Regions from separate parts of the Streptomyces sp. NBC_01352 genome, predicted to be linked through region 1. Evidence: riboswitches for the same ligand, from Rfam matches in the RefSeq annotation. Region 1 holds a riboswitch; the other holds the start of a gene.
The links. A riboswitch is a leader RNA that binds a small molecule or an ion and turns the genes downstream of it on or off. The one in region 1 is predicted to bind glycine.
Positions count from the first base shown of each region.

Region 1 (8,817 bases):
GATGAACTTCTCGAAGACGAAGGGCAGGTAGTACGCGCCCTCCATCACCTTGTGGTTGATCTCCGTGGCGATCTTGGTCTTGCCCGCGTCGTCCAGCGTGGTGATGTAGTCGTCGAACAGGCCGTCGATCGTCTTGTCCTTGATCAGAGCGAAGTTGTTGTTACCGCTCTCCAGGATGTACTTGCTGTCCCACAGCGGCATACCGAAGCCCTGGACGGTGGGGAAGTCCGGACCCCAGCCCATGATGATGATGCCGTAGCCCTTCTTCTTCACGTTCTCGGGGCTGCCGATGATGCCGGAGGTCTGCGAACCGTCGAACTGCTCGATCTGGGCGTTGATGCCGATCTTCTTCAGCGACGCCTGCAGGGACTGGGCGGTGGCCACCTCGACCGGCTTGTTGTTGCGGACCGCGATGGTGGTGGAGAAGCCGTTCGGCTTGCCGCAGGCCTTCAGCGCTTCCTTGGCCTTGGCGGCGTTGCCGGACTTGTTGGCGCCGGCGATCTCGTACGGGTCGTACTTCTGGCCCTCGGCGCCCGACACGGACGGCGGCAGCATGTTGGTACCGATGTCACCACCGGCGATGGGGCCACCGCGGGCGGTCTGGAGCGACACGTGGTCGGCACCGTAGATCACGGCCTTGCGGCACTCGGCGTTGTCGAACGGCGCCACGCTCTGCGGGAAGGTCGCGTAGCGGATGTAGCCGGAGACCGGGTTGTCCAGGTTGGCCTTGTGCTCCTTCAGGGCGGTGGTGCGGCCCTGCGGCGACATGCCGGTCTGGTTGATGTCGAGGTCCAGGTCACCGTTGAGCAGACGCTGGTCCAGCTGGTTGGCGTCCGAGAAGAACTGGACGGTGATCTTGTCCGGGTAGGCCTTGCGGACCGGGTCCGAGGCCTGCTTCCACTCGGTGTTGCGGACCAGCGTGATGTCCTTGCCCGGGCTGTACGACTGGAACTTGTACGGGCCGGAGGAGAACGGGTGCAGACCGTACTTGGACTTGGTGTCCTTGTCCTGGCGGACCGGGGACGCGGAGATCAGACCCAGCATCTCCTCGAAGTCCGAGTTGGCGACCGGCAGCTTGAAGACGACGGTCTTGTCGTCCGGCGTCTCGATCGCCTTCAGGCCCAGCTTGTCCGGGGAGGTGTCCTTGTACGGGCCCTTGTACTCGCCCTTCGGGTCGAGCACGTCCTTCAGGTAGACCGGACCGCCGGACAGCACGTCCTGCGCCCACACACGCTCGATGCCGTACTTCACGTCCTTGGACGTGATCGGCTTGCCGTCCTCCCACGTGACACCGTCACGCAGGGTGTACGTGTAGGTCTTGCCGTCGTCCGTGACCTTGGCGAGACCGGTGGCGAGGTCCGGGGTCAGCTCGGCGCCGGCCTTTCCGGGCTCCGTCTTGTTCGTGACGAGCTGGCGGCTGTAGTAGCGCGCGAAGTTCCACATGAAGCCGTAGTAACCGCGCGTGGTGTCCCACGAGTCGGCATCCTGGGCGCCACCGAACTTCAGCGTGCCGCCCTTCTTGGCGGCAGAGGCCTGGGCGACCTTGTTGTTCGCGGCGTCGAAGCCGGCGGCACCGGTGCTCGAGCCGCCGTTGTCGCCGTCGTCTCCACCGCCGCCGCACGCCGCCGTGGTCAGCAGCGCGGCGACCGCGGCGACAGCGGCAAACGCCTGCTTCCGCCGCCCTGAGGTGCGTTGGGTAGTCACGATCTCGGATCCTCCGGATTTGATGAGAGACCCCGTGTGAGTGCCACGGGACAGTTGGGGTGCTTCGCCTGGACGGTTCAGCCGGTTCAACGGGAGGCCTTCGGGTCCAGAGCGTCCCGGACGCCGTCGCCGAAGAGATTGAAGGCCAGCACGGTGATGAAGATCGCCACGCCCGGGACCACCATGTACATGGGGTCGGACTCGTAGTAGTCGATCGCACTCGAGAGCATCTGCCCCCAGGAGGCGGTGGGCGGCTTGACGCCCACGCCCAGGAAGCTGAGGGCCGCCTCGGTGAGGATGTTGGTGGGGATCATCATCGTCGTGTACACGACGATCGGGGCGACGAGGTTGGGCAGCAGTTCCTTGAACAGGATGTACAGCCGCCCCGCGCCCAGCGATCGGGCGGCCTCCACGTACTCGCGCTCACGCAGCGAGAGTGTCTGGCCGCGCACCACGCGTCCGATGTAGGGCCAGCCGAAGAAGCCGATGACGAGGATCATCACGAAGACGCGCACGCTCGAACCGGTGAGCCCCAGCATGTCGCTCGGCATGACGGAGACCAGCGCGATGATGAACAGCAGCTGCGGGAAGGCGAGCAGACCGTCCATCACCCGGCTGATCGCGGAGTCGACCCAGCCGCCGAAGAACCCGGCGAGGATGCCCAGCAGCGTTCCGAGGATCACGGCGACCAGGGCCGACAGGAAGCCCACCAGCAGGGAGATCCGGGCGCCGTAGAGGATGCGGGCGAGGATGTCGCGGCCGTTGACCGGCTCGACGCCGAGCAGGTGGTCGCCGCTGATGCCGCCCAGGGAGCCCGTGGGCGTGCCGAAGAGCGGGTCGATGAGGTTCTCGTGGTACTCGTTCGGGTCCTGCCCCAGGAGGCTCGTGATGACCGGGGCGAGCAGCGCGATCACCACCAGGAAGAGCACCACGGCGCCGCCCGTGAGAGCCAGCTTGTCCCGCTTCAGGCGCTCCCAGGCGATCCGGCCCAGGGAACGCCCCTGTACGGCCTTCGCATCGGCGCTGACCAGCGCCGCTTCTTCGGCCGCACTCGGGGCCGCTTCCGCGGTCGGCTCGTGCAATGGTGCCGTCATCTGGCAGGGACCCCTCTCAACCGGCGGTAGCCGGCCCGCACTTGCCGCTGTGGCGGCATTGATTCAGTCCGTCGTACACAGGGACGAAAGGCCCCTGGTGCGGGAGTCTTCAACGCTTTGGCGATCTGTTGCCAGACTTGACGGTGAAAGGATGCATAAACGTGATGCGACCCAGAGGGTTCCGTTATCCGGACGGCGGGTAACGCGGGGCGGACGCAGGCCAGTTGGGGCATTGGGGACAAAGAGGGACGATTCACCCAGTTCTACGCGCGAAGACGGGGAAGGCGGGCCCGGCCGCCGGAGCCGGAGAGGAGTTCGGTCAGTAGCCGCCGCGGGCCGGCGGATAGCCGTAACCGGCCACCGGAGCCTGAGCCGAGGAGGGGGCCGGGGCGGACGCCGCATGGGCCTCGCGGTCGTAGAAGGGGCGGGCGCTCGCCCGCATCCACAGCGCCACCGGGTCGTACTCGTCGGACATCGCCACGGTCGACACCGGCAGCCCGTCCGGGACCGCGCCGATCGTCTGCTGCATCATCGCGCGCACCGAGTCGACGGCCGGCGGGCTGGTGTCGTACACGTCGAGTCCGATGGCGAGGTACGGCGCCCCGAGCGCGGGCTGCACCCAGGCGCGGCGCAACGCCCGGACGGCCGGGGTGCGGTGGGCGTTCTGCGCGAGCAGGGCGTAGAACTGCGGGATCTCGATGCCGGGCTCGGACAGCCGCAGGGGTCCGGCGGGCTGGCGCTCCAGGCCGGTGGCGATGCGGCGCAGATCGAGCCAGGGGATGCCGACGCCGCCGCCGGGAGCGTGCGGATTCAGCCAGAGGCCGTAGTGGTCGGGGTACAGGGTGCGGGCGACGTCGATACCGTCGACGACCTCATAGGAGCGGTTCCAGCCGCTGGCCGAGAGTTCCTGGGCCGAGGTCACGCACGGTGCGTAGCCGTACCCGTCGACCTCCATGTTTCCGTACTGGGCGTCCGGGGAGCCCGCCTGGCCGTGCCACAGCAGCATCCAGACCTGGCCGGAGGAGGGGGTCGCGAGCGCGCGCAGGAGTGCCTCGTAGGCGTCGTAGCGCCCGGGCGTCACCTGGCGCAGCATGTGCTCGACCTGCCCGGCCGCGATGCCGCTGGCGCTCACCTGTACCGCCCCTTCATGAAGTTGCCTCGGATATGAAACCAGCTTATGTGGAGCTGCCGACAGCAACCGCCCAAGAGGTCGGCGTTGCTAGTGGCCCTGCTGATAGAAGGGCCGGACCTGCTCGCGCATCCAGTGGCCCACCGGGTCGTCCGCCACGTCCAGGAGGACCAGGTTGACCGGCCAGGGGGCCGGGGCGCGGCCCAGGGCCGCGGCCAGGGCGTCCATGGGGGCCGTGCGCAGGTCGGGGGCGTCCCATTGGGAGAGCTCCACGCCCACGAACATCACCGGGTTCGCCGTCTCGATGGCGGCCAGGCAGCGGCGGGCCGTGAGGACGACGCCGATGGCCGCGAACTCGGCCGAGGCCGCGGCGAGGAAGTCGACGGGGTCGTCCTGCCAGTCGGGCTCGTAGAGCTTGACGCGGCCGCCGCTCGCGGGGCCGTCCAGCGGGGTACGGCCGGTGCGGCAGAGGTCGGCCACGGCGGGCGGGGGCAGCGGGACGCCGACCGTGCCGTCCGGGTTCACGGCGATGCCGACCTGCGGGGGCAGCCCGCGGGCGAACTCCACCGCGGGCGCGATGGTGTACGACATGTGCGAGCCGACGACCTGGCGGAACTGCTCCTCGGAGCTGAACACCGGGACGTAGGCCTGGCCGTCGATCTCCAGCGTGGGCAGGTCGAGCGGGCCGCTGTGCGGGCCGCCGCCGCTGGGCAGCGGGATCCACACGAAGCTGCGGCCGAGCACCTCGACGATCCGCCCGCCGGCCCCGGGGATGCCGAGGGAGGCGGAGAGCACCTCCTCCAGCTCGTTGCCGGGCCATCCGCCGTGCGAATGGGCGTGCGCCTGTGCCGGGAACTGCGAGAAGCCCGCTGGGAGATCCGCCGGGAAGTCCATCTGCTGTCTACCGCCTGCCGAGTACCGCTGCTGTGGCTGAAAAGGCTAACGGGTGCGGGCGGGCCGGGAGTCGGCCCGTCACAGCAATCCGGCCCCGGGCCGTGAAACCGACCCGCCTCAGCCCGTGAAGCCGATCCGCCTCAGGACGTTCGCCGCGTCCCGGTCGATCAGGACCGCCGAGCCGCAGCCCGGCGGCAGGTCGCCCTGCTCCACGGAGCTGATCAGGCGCGCGGCCGCGCCGCGGTGGCGCAGGAACGCGTACCGCGAGACGCCGCGGCCGCGTTCGCGCTGGCCGGCCAGGGCCGTGCCGGGGGCGACGTCGAGCAGCAGCAGGTGCAGGGTGCCGCCCCGACGGCGGGCCTCGCGGGCCAGCCAGCCGCGCACCCAGGCCTGCGTACCGCAGTCGTGCACGACGACGCCCTCGCCGGAGCGCAGGGCGCGGCGCAGTCCGGCGTAGTGCGCGACGCGGACGAGCGGGCGGTAGACCGCGTACGGCAGGAAGCGGGACAGCCTGCCGTCCCAGCGGTCGCGGGTGTCCTGGGAGTCGATCCGGGTGCCCTTGACGGTGCGCCGCATCAGCGTGGACTTGCCGCTGCCGGGCAGGCCGGTGATCACGACGAGGTCGCGGGGCCCGAAGAGCAGTGCGTGCGGGCTGTGGCCCTCGCGCTCGCGCAGGTCCCGGAAGACGGGTGCCGGGCGCGCTCCGCACGCGCCGCGGGCCGGGGCCGAGGGCTGCTCGGGCAGCGCTACGGCCGAGGTCGTGGCGTACGCAGTGGTCCTGTTCACCGTGATCGTCCTCCCCTGGGGTGGGTCACGAGTTTCCCTCCCCGTCGAGTGTAAAGAGAAGGTAATACGCGGTGTCTCGCGTTTTCATGCGCTTACTGCCACAGGCCGGTTACAGATGTGGCCCTGCCACGCGCCGACGATGCGTGCAATGATGTGCGCGCCAACTGCATACCGGCCGCTTGAATCCGCGCGGGAGAGTCCCCAGCCGTACCTCGCTGGGGCGCCGAAGGAGCAAGTCCCTCCCTTGAATCTCTCAGGTCCCCGTTACCGCGCGGGCGAGGCACATCTGAAAAGCGGGCCGCTGCGACAGTGGCTCCACCCAAGGTGCAAGTCGTGACCACCGTTTCGCGGGGTCACGTCGAACCTCTCAGGTTCCGATGACAGATGGGGAGGAACGACCTCGCCGTCATGCCTTGGGAGACGACCGTCCGATGAGCAGCACCGCACCCCGTCACACCGCGCTCGATGCCCTGCATCGTTCGCTCGGCGCGACGATGACCGACTTCGCCGGCTGGGACATGCCCCTGCGCTACGGCTCCGAACGCGACGAGCACCAGGCCGTACGCACCCGCGCCGGGCTCTTCGACCTCTCGCACATGGGCGAGATCACGGTGACCGGGCCGCAGGCCGCGCAGCTCCTGAACTACGCGCTGGTCGGCAACATCGCGTCCGTCGGTGTCGGCCGCGCCCGCTACACCATGATCTGCCGCGAGGACGGCGGCATCCTCGACGACCTGATCGTCTACCGGCTGGCCGACACCGAGGCCGGGTCTGCTCACTACATGGTCGTCGCCAACGCCTCCAACGCCCAGGTGGTGCTGGACGCGCTCGTGGAGCGTTCGTCCGGCTTCGACGCCGAGGTGCGCGACGACCGGGACGCGTACGCGCTGATCGCCGTGCAGGGTCCGGAGTCGCCGGGGGTGCTGAAGTCCCTCACCGACGCCGACCTGGACGGCCTGAAGTACTACGCCGGCCTGCCCGGCACCGTCGCCGGCGTCCCGGCACTGATCGCCCGCACCGGCTACACCGGCGAGGACGGCTTCGAGCTGTTCGTGGCGCCTTCCGACGCGGAGCAGCTGTGGCAGGCCCTGACCGAGGCGGGCAAGGACGTCGGCCTCGTCCCCTGCGGGCTGTCCTGCCGCGACACGCTCCGCCTGGAGGCGGGCATGCCGCTGTACGGGCACGAGCTGTCGACGTCGTTGACCCCCTTCGACGCCGGCCTCGGGCGCGTCGTGAAGTTCGAGAAGGAGGGCGACTTCGTGGGGCGCGAGGCGCTCACCGAGGCCGCCGCCCGCGCGGAGACCAACCCCCCGCGCGTCCTCGTCGGCCTGGTCGCCGAGGGGCGTCGGGTCCCGCGCGCCGGGTACGCGGTCGTCGCCGGCGGCGAGGTGATCGGCGAGGTCACCTCCGGGGCGCCCTCCCCCACGCTGGGCAAGCCGATCGCCATGGCGTACGTCGACGCCGCGCACGCGGCGCCGGGCACGCCGGGTGTCGGTGTGGACATCCGGGGCAGCCACGAGCCGTACGAGGTCGTGGCGCTGCCGTTCTACAAGCGCCAGAAGTAGAGACTCAAGCGCCACAAGTACAGACTTGAGCGGTCCGTGCGCGTGACCCTGCGCACATTTCCGCTGCTCACGTGCGATTCCAGCAGTCACCCATTCACCAGCACTCCCCCGCGTACAGGAGAATTCAGGCCATGAGCAACCCCCAGCAGCTGCGTTACAGCAAGGAGCACGAGTGGCTGTCGGCCGCCGCGGACGGCGTCTCGACGGTCGGCATCACGGAGCACGCGGCCAACGCGCTCGGCGATGTCGTGTTCGTCCAGCTTCCGGAGGTCGGTGCCACGGTGACCGCGGGCGAGACCTGCGGCGAGCTGGAGTCGACCAAGTCGGTCTCCGACCTGTACGCCCCGGTGTCCGGTGAGGTCACCGAGGTGAACGAGGACGTGGTGAACGACCCGTCGCTGGTGAACTCCGCGCCCTTCGAGGGCGGCTGGCTGTTCAAGGTACGCGTCACGGACGAGCCGGCCGACCTACTCTCCGCCGACGAGTACACCGCCTTTTCCGCCGGCTGAGGAGTCGTACACCCGATGTCCGTTCTGAACACGCCCCTGCACGAGCTCGACCCGGAGATCGCCGCCGCGGTCGACGCCGAGGTGAGCCGCCAGCAGTCCACCCTCGAGATGATCGCCTCCGAGAACTTCGCGCCGGTCGCGGTCATGGAGGCACAGGGCTCGGTCCTCACCAACAAGTACGCCGAGGGCTACCCCGGCCGCCGCTACTACGGCGGCTGCGAGCACGTCGACGTCGCCGAGCAGATCGCGATCGACCGGGTCAAGGAGCTGTTCGGCGCCGAGTACGCCAACGTCCAGCCGCACTCCGGCGCCTCCGCCAACCAGGCCGCGCTGTTCGCGCTGGCCCAGCCCGGCGACACCATCCTCGGCCTGGACCTCGCCCACGGCGGCCATCTGACCCACGGGATGCGGCTGAACTTCTCCGGCAAGCAGTTCAACGTGGTCGCGTACCACGTGGACGACGCCGGCCTGGTCGACATGGCCGAGGTCGAGCGGCTCGCCAAGGAGCACCGGCCCAAGGTGATCATCGCGGGCTGGTCGGCGTACCCGCGGCAGCTGGACTTCGCCGAGTTCCGCCGGATCGCGGACGAGGTCGAGGCGTACCTGTGGGTCGACATGGCGCACTTCGCGGGCCTGGTCGCGGCGGGCCTGCACCCGAACCCCGTCGAGTACGCCGACGTCGTCACCTCCACCACCCACAAGACGCTGGGCGGCCCGCGCGGCGGCATCATCCTGGCCAGGAAGGACTTCGCGAAGAAGCTCAACTCGTCCGTCTTCCCGGGCTTCCAGGGCGGTCCCCTGGAGCACGTGATCGCGGCCAAGGCGGTGTCCTTCAAGGTCGCGGCGAGCGAGGACTTCAAGGAGCGCCAGCGCCGTACGGTCGAGGGCGCGCGGATCCTCGCCGAGCGGCTGACGGCTCCGGACGCCCGCGAGGCCGGGGTCAACGTCCTGTCCGGCGGCACCGACGTGCACCTGATCCTGGTCGACCTGCGCGAGTCCGAGCTGGACGGGCAGCAGGCCGAGGACCGCCTCCACGAGGTCGGCATCACGGTCAACCGCAACGCCGTCCCGAACGACCCGCGTCCGCCGATGGTCACCTCGGGCCTGCGCATCGGTACGCCCGCCCTCGCGACCCG
Region 1 is NZ_CP108354.1:3,698,310-3,707,126, forward strand. Features, by position in the region: gene OG252_RS17120 (ABC transporter substrate-binding protein) at 1-1,704, opposite strand, end outside; gene OG252_RS17125 (ABC transporter permease) at 1,791-2,798, opposite strand; gene OG252_RS17130 (enhanced serine sensitivity protein SseB C-terminal domain-containing protein) at 3,118-3,930, opposite strand; gene OG252_RS17135 (enhanced serine sensitivity protein SseB) at 4,018-4,821, opposite strand; gene OG252_RS17140 (AAA family ATPase) at 4,939-5,613, opposite strand; glycine riboswitch at 5,788-5,887, shown strand; glycine riboswitch at 5,888-6,001, shown strand; gene gcvT (glycine cleavage system aminomethyltransferase GcvT) at 6,039-7,172, shown strand; gene gcvH (glycine cleavage system protein GcvH) at 7,304-7,681, shown strand; gene glyA (serine hydroxymethyltransferase) at 7,697-8,817, shown strand, end outside.

Region 2 (8,817 bases), 5.4 Mb from region 1:
GGCTCGTTCACGGTGGCCGACGTGGGCAGTCTGAACGGCACATACGTCAACCGCGAGCGGATCGACCAGGTCGCTCTGTCGAACGGCGACGAGGTGCAGATCGGCAAGTACCGGCTGGTCTTCTACGCGAGCCAGCGGGGCTACTGACCCGCCCCCGGACACCGTCCGGGGGGACCCCCAGGAAGGTCCATGCTTCAAACACCGAGCGGCGGTGCCGGGCACGGTACCGCCGCCACGGACAGTGGACTGATGAGCATCGGCACGGTGCTGAACGTGCTGCGCGACGAGTTCCCCGAAGTCACGATCTCCAAGATCCGTTTCCTGGAGTCGGAGGGGCTCATCGAGCCGCAGCGGACCCCATCGGGGTATCGCAAGTTCAGCACCGACGACGTCGAGCGCCTCGGCCATGTCCTGAGGATGCAGCGGGACCACTATCTGCCGCTCAAGGTGATCCGTGAGCACCTCGACGCCATGGAGCGCGGTGAGGCGCTACCCCTGCCGACGGTAGGGCGTCAGCGGGACGGCGAGGGTGTTGCGGAGGTCACCGAGGGGCCGACGGCGGCCAGGATCGGGCGGGACGAGCTGATGGCCGCCGCCGAGATCGGTGAGCAGGAACTTCAGGAGTGGGAGTCGTACGGGCTCATCACTCCACTGCCCGACGGGGCGTACGACGCGGAGGCGGCCACCGTGGCCTCGCTGATCGCCGAGCTGGGGCGGTTCGGCATCGAGCCGCGGCATCTGCGGGTGATGAAGGCGGCGGCCGACCGTGAGGCCGGGCTGGTGGACCAGGTGGTGGCCCCGTTGAAGCGGCATCGCAACCCGCAGACCAGGGCACACGCCGAGGCCCGTACGAAGGAACTGGCCGGGCTCACGGTGAGGCTGCACGCGGCGCTCGTACAGACCGCGCTGGGTGTGCGGCTGCCGTGATACGGGTGGGTTCGCACCGACCGGATCGGCCACCCGTTCTCTGCCCGACTACCCAAACGTCCCGGGCACGGCCTAGGGTTGCTGTGTGAACGAGCTCGATGTCGTAGGTGTCCGGGTCGAAATGCCCTCCAACCAACCGATCGTGCTCCTGCGTGAAGTGGGAGGCGACCGCTACCTCCCCATCTGGATCGGGCCTGGGGAGGCTACGGCGATCGCCTTCGCGCAGCAGGGCATGGCCCCCGCCCGACCGCTGACCCACGACCTGTTCAAGGACGTGCTGGAGGCCGTCGGCCAGGAGCTCACCGAAGTGCGCATCACGGACCTGCGTGAAGGCGTCTTCTACGCGGAGCTCGTCTTCGCCAGCGGGGTCGAGGTCAGTGCCCGCCCGTCCGACGCCATAGCGCTTGCCCTGCGCACCGGAACGCCGATCTACGGCAGTGACGGCGTGCTCGACGACGCGGGTATCGCGATCCCGGACGAGCAGGAGGACGAGGTGGAGAAGTTCCGCGAGTTCCTCGACCAGATCTCGCCCGAGGACTTCGGCACCAGCAGCCAGTGAGGCAGGCGCGGCTCGGCGGCGAACGGTCCTGCCGGGCTCGTCCACGTCCGTTGACGCCTCAAATGCCGGCATTTGCCGGCGGCGCGTGAGAGAGTCCTGCGAGCCGTCCCGAGCGCATTCGGCTAGCCTTTCCCCGCGGTTGGGTGCGGGAAACCACTCGAAGGGTGATTATCACCCGGCGTGCCGAGTGTGGCGATCGTTGACGCGCCCCTGGTGACTGCCTACCGTCGAGAAGGCAGGTCAAGGACGGAGGTCGGCGTGAGAAGCAGCGGCGACGGTACGGCTGGGGGTGCCCCCGGACGCAGTCTCGGGGCGAGCGGTCCGTACCCGCTTCACAGCAACGCGGCCGATTACGCTCCGCAGCGACCGGCGGCCGTGCCGAGCAGCGGAGGGGCGACGTCCATGGCGTCCGAGCAGATCGGCTACCGCGGTCCGACGGCCTGTGCGGCCGCCGGAATCACTTACCGGCAACTGGACTACTGGGCCCGTACCGGCCTCGTCGAGCCGAGCGTGCGGCCCGCCCATGGGTCGGGGACGCAGCGTCTCTACAGCTTCCGGGACGTTGTCGTCCTGAAGATCGTCAAGCGCTTTCTGGACACCGGTGTGTCACTGCAGAACATCCGCGCCGCCGTTCAGCACCTCAGGGAACGCGGTTTCTGCGACCTGGAGCGGATGACGCTGATGAGTGACGGTGCCACGGTCTACGAGTGCACCTCGCCGGACGAGGTCCATGCGCTGCTCCAGGGCGGTCAGGGCATCTTCGGGATCGCCGTGGGCGTGGTGTGGCGGGACGTGGAAAGCGCGCTCTCCCAGCTGCACGGGGAGCGGATCGACACCGGGGAGACCCTCGTCGGTCACAACCCCGCGGACGAGCTGGCGCGGCGGCGCAACCGGGCGGTCTGACCGAGCGGTCGTCCGGGCGGTCCGACAGTTGGACCGCTCTTCGGGGACGGCATTGTCAGTGGCGTAGGGCAGCATCGGAGATGTGAGAAGCGCGCCCACGATCCTGCATCTCGACATGGATGCCTTCTTCGCCTCGGCGGAGCAGGCATCCAAGCCGAGCCTGCGCGGGAAGGCGGTCATCGTGGGTGGGCTCGGGCCGCGCGGAGTGGTGGCCACCTGCTCGTACGAGGCGCGTGTGTTCGGAGTGCACTCGGCGATGCCCATGGCCCAGGCGCGTCGGCTCGCTCCCAACGCGGCGTATCTCGTGCCGCGCTTCGCCTTCTACCGGGCGATCAGCGAGCAGGTGATGGGGCTTCTGAGGGAGCTGTCGCCGTTGGTGGAGCCGTTGAGCCTGGATGAGGCGTTCGTGGACCTGGAGGCCGGCGGAGCGGCCTGGGACGACGCGTCGGCGCGGCTGGCCGGGGCCAAGCTGCGCGCCGACATACGGGCCGTCACCGGCCTCACGGGATCGGTGGGCCTGGCGGCCTCGAAGATGCTCGCCAAGATCGCCTCCGAGCAGGCCAAGCCCGACGGGCTGGTGGTCATCGAGCCGGGAACCGAGCGGGCCCTGCTCGGGCCGATGCCGGTGCGGACCCTGCCCGGGGTGGGGCCGGCGACGGGCGACCATCTGCGGCGGGTCGGGATCCACACGGTCGAGGAGATTGCCGAGGCGGGTGAGGACGAGCTCGTACGGCTGCTGGGCAAGGCGCACGGACACGCCTTGTACGCCATGGCGTTGGCACACGACGAGCGGCCTGTGGTGGCCGAGCGGGAGACGAAGTCGGTGTCGGTGGAGGACACGTACGACATCGACATCCACGACCGGGTCCGGGTGGGGATGGAGGTGCAGCGGCTGGCCGACCGGTGTGTGCGGCGGCTGCGGAGCGCCGGGTTGTCCGGGCGGACCATCGTGCTGAAGGTGCGGAGGTACGACTTCTCCACGCTGACCCGGTCCGAGACCTTGCGGGGGCCCACGGACGATCCGGCGGTGGTGCGGGAGGCTGCCGCGCGGCTGCTGGACTCCGTGGACACGACGGGGGGTGTGCGGCTGCTGGGGGTGGGAGTGAGCGGGTTGGCCGACTACACGCAGGAGGATCTGTTCGCGCAGGCGGCGGGTGAGCAGGAGGACTCCGGAGTGGCGGAGGATGCCGATGACCTTCCTGCGGAGGCGCCGGTGGTGCCGGTCGAGCGGCGGTGGGCCTCGGGGCTCGATGTCACGCACGCCGAGTTCGGGCACGGTTGGGTGCAGGGGAGTGGGGTCGGGCGGGTGACTGTGCGGTTCGAGACGCCTGATTCGGAGCCGGGGCGGGTGCGGACGTTTCGGGTTGATGATCCGGAGTTGGAGCCGGCGGAGCCGTTGCCGTTGGTGCGTGGGCCTTTTGCGGAGGCTTGAGGGGGGATGTGGTGCGGGTGCGGGCGCGCTTTATGGTGCGGGTGCGTTGGGGGCACCCGGCCTTCGGCCGGGTTTGGGTTCCCACCCGCACCACCCGTGCGGGAATCGTTGTCGGGTGCGGGTGGCCCCTGTGGGGGCTGGGCGCCGTCGGCGGGTGCGGGGTCAGGGCTCGTCTGTGCCTGCCAGCTTGCCGAAGTTGTGGTCCGGGAAGGGGGGAGGGGCGGCCACGTCGAGGCCGTAGTGGTGGTAAAGCTGCAGTTCCTGCTCGGGCGAGAGGTGGCGGCCCACGCCGAAGTCGGGGGCGTCCTTGATCAGGGCGCGGTCGAAGGGGACGTGGAGGGTGCCCTCGATCAGTTCGCTGGGTTCCAGGGGGACGAAGGCGTCTCGGGAGAAGAGGCCGGTGCGTATCGCGGCCCACTCCGGTGCGCCGGTCGCGTCGTCGAGGTAGACCTCGTCGATCGTGCCGAGCTTGGTGCCGTTGCGGTCGAACGCCTTGCGGCCGATCAGGTTGCGCGGATCGATGTCGGTCTGCACGGGCCCTCCACTTGCTCGCAACTCATCCGTAAGCACTACAAAAGAGCAGATTGAGGAACGTGGCCACTCGAAGACGCGGGCGTTGACCCCGCTGGTAGTCTGGCAAGCGGCTGCTGACCCCGCGCGGGAGAGTCCTCCGGACACCATCCGGAGGCGCCGAAGGAGCAAATCCTCCCCGGAATCTCTCAGGCCCACGTACCGCACGGACGAGGTCACTCTGGAAAGCAGAGCGGGTGCCGACGGCGTCGACGGCTTCCGCTCTCACCGACGGTGAAAGCCGGCTGCCTGCGGGCGGCCGGTGAAGCTCTCAGGTTGAGATGACAGAGGGGGAGGCCGTCCGGGTACCCGCGCCGTGGTGACCCTCGAAGGTCGTGAGACCAGGAGGCCTCCGTAATGACCGCCCATCGCATTCCGCTCTCCGAGCTCGAGCAGGGAATCCCCTTCGAACAGCGCCACATCGGGCCCGACCAGGAAGCGCGGGCCAAGATGCTCGCGCAGGTCGGATACGGCTCGCTCGACGAGCTCACCGCCGCCGCGGTCCCGGATGTGATCAAGAACGCCGACGCGCTGGAGCTGCCGGGCGCGCGCACCGAGGCCGAGGTGCTGGCCGAGCTGCGGTCGCTGGCCGACCGGAACCAGGTTCTCGACTCCATGATCGGGCTCGGGTACTACGGGACGTTCACGCCGCCCGTCATCCTGCGCAATGTGATGGAGAATCCGGCCTGGTACACGGCCTACACGCCGTACCAGCCCGAGATCTCCCAGGGGCGGCTCGAAGCCCTGCTGAACTTCCAGACGATGGTCGCCGACCTCACCGGGCTGCCGACCTCCGGTGCCTCGCTGCTCGACGAAGGCACCGCGGCCGCCGAGGCACTGGCGCTGTCCCGGCGCATGGGCAAGAACAAGAAGGGCCTCTTCCTGGTCGACGCGGACACACTGCCGCAGACCATCGCCGTGATCCAGACCCGCGCCGAGCCGACCGGCGTGGAGGTCGTCGTCGCCGACCTCAGTGACGGCATTCCGGCCGAGATCGCCGGGCGTGAGATCAACGGTGTGCTGCTCCAGTACCCGGGCGCCTCCGGTGCCGTACGCGACATCAAGCCGGTCATCGAGCAGGCGCACGAGCTCGGCGCGCTCGTGACCGTCGCCGCCGATCTGCTCGCGCTCACGCTGCTGAAGTCCCCGGGTGAACTCGGTGCGGACATCGCGGTCGGTACGACGCAGCGCTTCGGTGTGCCGATGGGCTTCGGCGGGCCGCACGCCGGATACATGGCGGTGCGCGAGAAGTTCGCGCGCAGCCTGCCCGGGCGGCTCGTGGGGGTGTCCGTGGACGCCGACGGGAACAAGGCGTACCGGCTCGCCCTGCAGACGCGTGAGCAGCACATCCGCCGGGAGAAGGCGACCAGCAACATCTGCACCGCGCAGGTGCTGCTCGCCGTGATGGCCGGCATGTACGCCGTCTACCACGGGCCCGAGGGCCTGAAGACCATCGCGCGGCGCACCCACCGGTACGCCACGGTCCTCGCCGCCGGGCTGACGGCCGGCGGGGTCGAGGTCGTGCACGGTTCCTACTTCGACACGCTGACCGTCCGGGTGCCCGCACGGGCCGCCCAGATCGTCGCCGCGGCACGCGGGAACGGCGTCAACCTGCGGCTCGTGGACGCCGACCACGTGTCCATGGCCTGCGACGAGACCACGCTGCGGGCCCAACTGGGCGCCGTATGGAACGCCTTCGGGGTCGACGGTGACATCGAGGGGCTCGACGCCGTGGCCGAGGAGACGCTTCCGGGCGCGCTGCTGCGGTCCGACGACTACCTGACGCACCCCGTGTTCCACCAGCACCGCTCCGAGACCGCGATGCTGCGCTACCTGCGCCGGCTCGCCGACCGTGACTACGCGCTCGACCGCGGGATGATCCCGCTGGGCTCCTGCACCATGAAGCTCAACGCGACCGTCGAGATGGAGCCGGTCACCTGGCCGGAGTTCGGGCAGCTGCACCCCTTCGCGCCCGCCGAGCAGGCGCAGGGCTATCTCACGCTCATCCGTGAGCTGGAGGATCGACTCGCCGAGGTCACCGGCTACGACAACGTGTCGCTGCAGCCCAACGCCGGGTCGCAGGGCGAGCTGGCCGGACTGCTCGCCGTACGCGGGTATCACCGGGCCAACGGTGACGAGCAGCGGACCGTGTGCCTGATTCCGTCGTCGGCGCACGGCACCAACGCCGCCAGTGCCGTCATGGCCGGGATGAAGGTCGTCGTCGTGAAGACCGCCGAGGACGGCGAGATCGACGTCGAGGACCTGCGGGCGAAGATCGAGCAGCACCGGGACGAGCTGTCGGTGCTGATGATCACGTACCCGTCGACACACGGGGTGTTCGAGGAGCACGTCGCCGACATCTGCGCGCAGGTGCACGAGGCGGGCGGGCAGGTGTACGTCGACGGCGCCAACCTCAACGCGCTGGTGGGGCTGGCCAAGCCGGGGCACTTCGGCGGGGACGTCTCCCACCTGAACCTGCACAAGACCTTCTGCATCCCGCACGGCGGCGGTGGTCCGGGTGTCGGCCCGGTGGGTGTGCGCGCGCACCTGGCGCCGTACCTGCCGAACCACCCGCTGCAGCCCGCGGCCGGTCCGGAGACGGGGGTCGGGCCGATCTCGGCCGCGCCCTGGGGCTCCGCGGGGATCCTGCCGATCTCGTGGGCGTACGTCCGGCTCATGGGCGGTGAGGGCCTCAAGCGGGCCACGCAGGTGGCGGTGCTCTCCGCGAACTACATCGCCAAGCGGCTGGAGCCGCACTACCCGGTGCTCTACACCGGTCCCGGCGGGCTGGTCGCGCACGAGTGCATCATCGACCTGCGGCCGCTGACCAAGGCGACCGGCGTGAGCGTCGACGACGTCGCCAAGCGGCTCATCGACTACGGGTTCCACGCGCCGACCATGTCCTTCCCGGTGGCCGGCACGCTGATGATCGAGCCGACCGAGTCCGAGGACCTGACCGAGCTCGACCGGTTCTGCGAGACGATGATCGCCATTCGTGCGGAGATCGAGAAGGTCGGAAAGGGCGAGTGGCCCGTGGACGACAACCCGCTGCGGAACGCGCCGCACACCGCCGGCGCGCTGGGCGGGGAGTGGGAGCACGCCTACACGCGCGAGGAAGCCGTCTTCCCGGCCGGGGTGTCGGTCGCGGACAAGTACTGGCCGCCGGTGCGCCGTATCGACCAGGCCTTCGGGGACCGGAACCTGGTCTGCTCCTGCCCGCCGTTGGATGCGTACGAGGACTGACCTGCAGTACGTGGTGAGGGCTCCGTCCGGCTGTTCGTCGGGCGGGGCCCTTTTATGTCATAGCGTCATGACGTCGCGATGGAGACCTCGGTCGACTTGATCAGGGCGACGACCGAAGCGCCGGGGGCCAGGCCGAGGTCCGTGACGGCGTCCCTGGTGATCACGGCGGTCAGGTCGCCGCCCTCGAGGGCGACCTTGACGGAGGCCATCGCGCCGCCGGTCGCGATGTCCCGGACGGTACCCGGGAGCTGGTTGCGGATGGACACGCCGTCGACCCGGGCGGTGGCGAGGGACACCTCCGTCGACTTCACCAGGGCGCGTACGGCGGAACCCGTGGCGAGGCCGAGTTCCTCGGTGGCTTCCCGGGTGATGGCCGCGGTGAGGTCGCTGCCGCCGGTGAGGCGGATCCTGACCGTGGCCATGACTTCGCCGGGGGAGACGGAGGTGACGGTGCCGGGGAGCTGGTTGCGGATGCTCAGGCTCATGGAGAAGGCCTCGCTGAGGGTGGGGGAGTGTCTGCGGGTGGGGAGCGTGGGGCTGGGGAAGTCGGGGGTCCCCACCGTAGTCGGCTGCGGGTCTTATGCCGGGTATGCGTGCGTCTGGGTCGCCTTGACCGTTGCCCAGACCGGTGCGCCGGGGTGCAGGTCGAGTTCGGCCGCGGCGACCGTCGTGAGGTCGGCGGCCAGGGGGAGTTCGCCGGCGAGGTCGGCGCGGATCTGGTCGCCGTGGGTCTCCAGGCCGGCCACTTCGCAGCGCCAGAGGTTGCGGGCGCTGGAGCCGGTGGGGCGGTCCCGGTAGAGGGTCACGGCGCCCGGGGGGAACGCGACGAAGACCGGTCCCGTGAGGTCCTCCGTGGTGGTGATGGCGGGGCCGGCGTCGAGACGGACCGTGTGGCCCTCGGCTTGGCCCTTGTAGAGGTTCAGGCCGACCAGTTGTGCGATGTAGTCCGTACGGGGGTGGCGGGCGATGTCGGCCGGTGTGCCCTCTTGGACCACCTGGCCGTGCTCGACGACCACCAGCCGGTCGGCCAGCACCATGGCGTCCAGCGGGTCGTGCGTGACCAGGACGGCAACGGCCTCGAACTCGGCGAGGTGGCGGCGGAGTTGGGCGCGTACCTCCAGGCGGGTGCGGGCGTCCAGGGCTGCCAGGGGTTCGTCCAGGAGGAGCAGGCGGGGGCGGGTGG
Region 2 is NZ_CP108354.1:9,053,887-9,062,703, forward strand. Features, by position in the region: gene OG252_RS41530 (FHA domain-containing protein) at 1-147, shown strand, start outside; gene ftsR (transcriptional regulator FtsR) at 190-927, shown strand; gene OG252_RS41540 (bifunctional nuclease family protein) at 1,013-1,486, shown strand; gene OG252_RS41545 (MerR family transcriptional regulator) at 1,745-2,389, shown strand; partial or broken gene OG252_RS41550 (DNA polymerase IV) at 2,472-4,062, shown strand; gene OG252_RS41555 (PRC-barrel domain-containing protein) at 3,984-4,355, opposite strand; glycine riboswitch at 4,470-4,566, shown strand; gene gcvP (aminomethyl-transferring glycine dehydrogenase) at 4,749-7,634, shown strand; gene OG252_RS41565 (TOBE domain-containing protein) at 7,700-8,119, opposite strand; gene OG252_RS41570 (ABC transporter ATP-binding protein) at 8,213-8,817, opposite strand, start outside.
Region 2: linked by a shared signal. The riboswitch ahead of gcvP (aminomethyl-transferring glycine dehydrogenase) and the one ahead of gcvT (glycine cleavage system aminomethyltransferase GcvT) in region 1 are both predicted to bind glycine.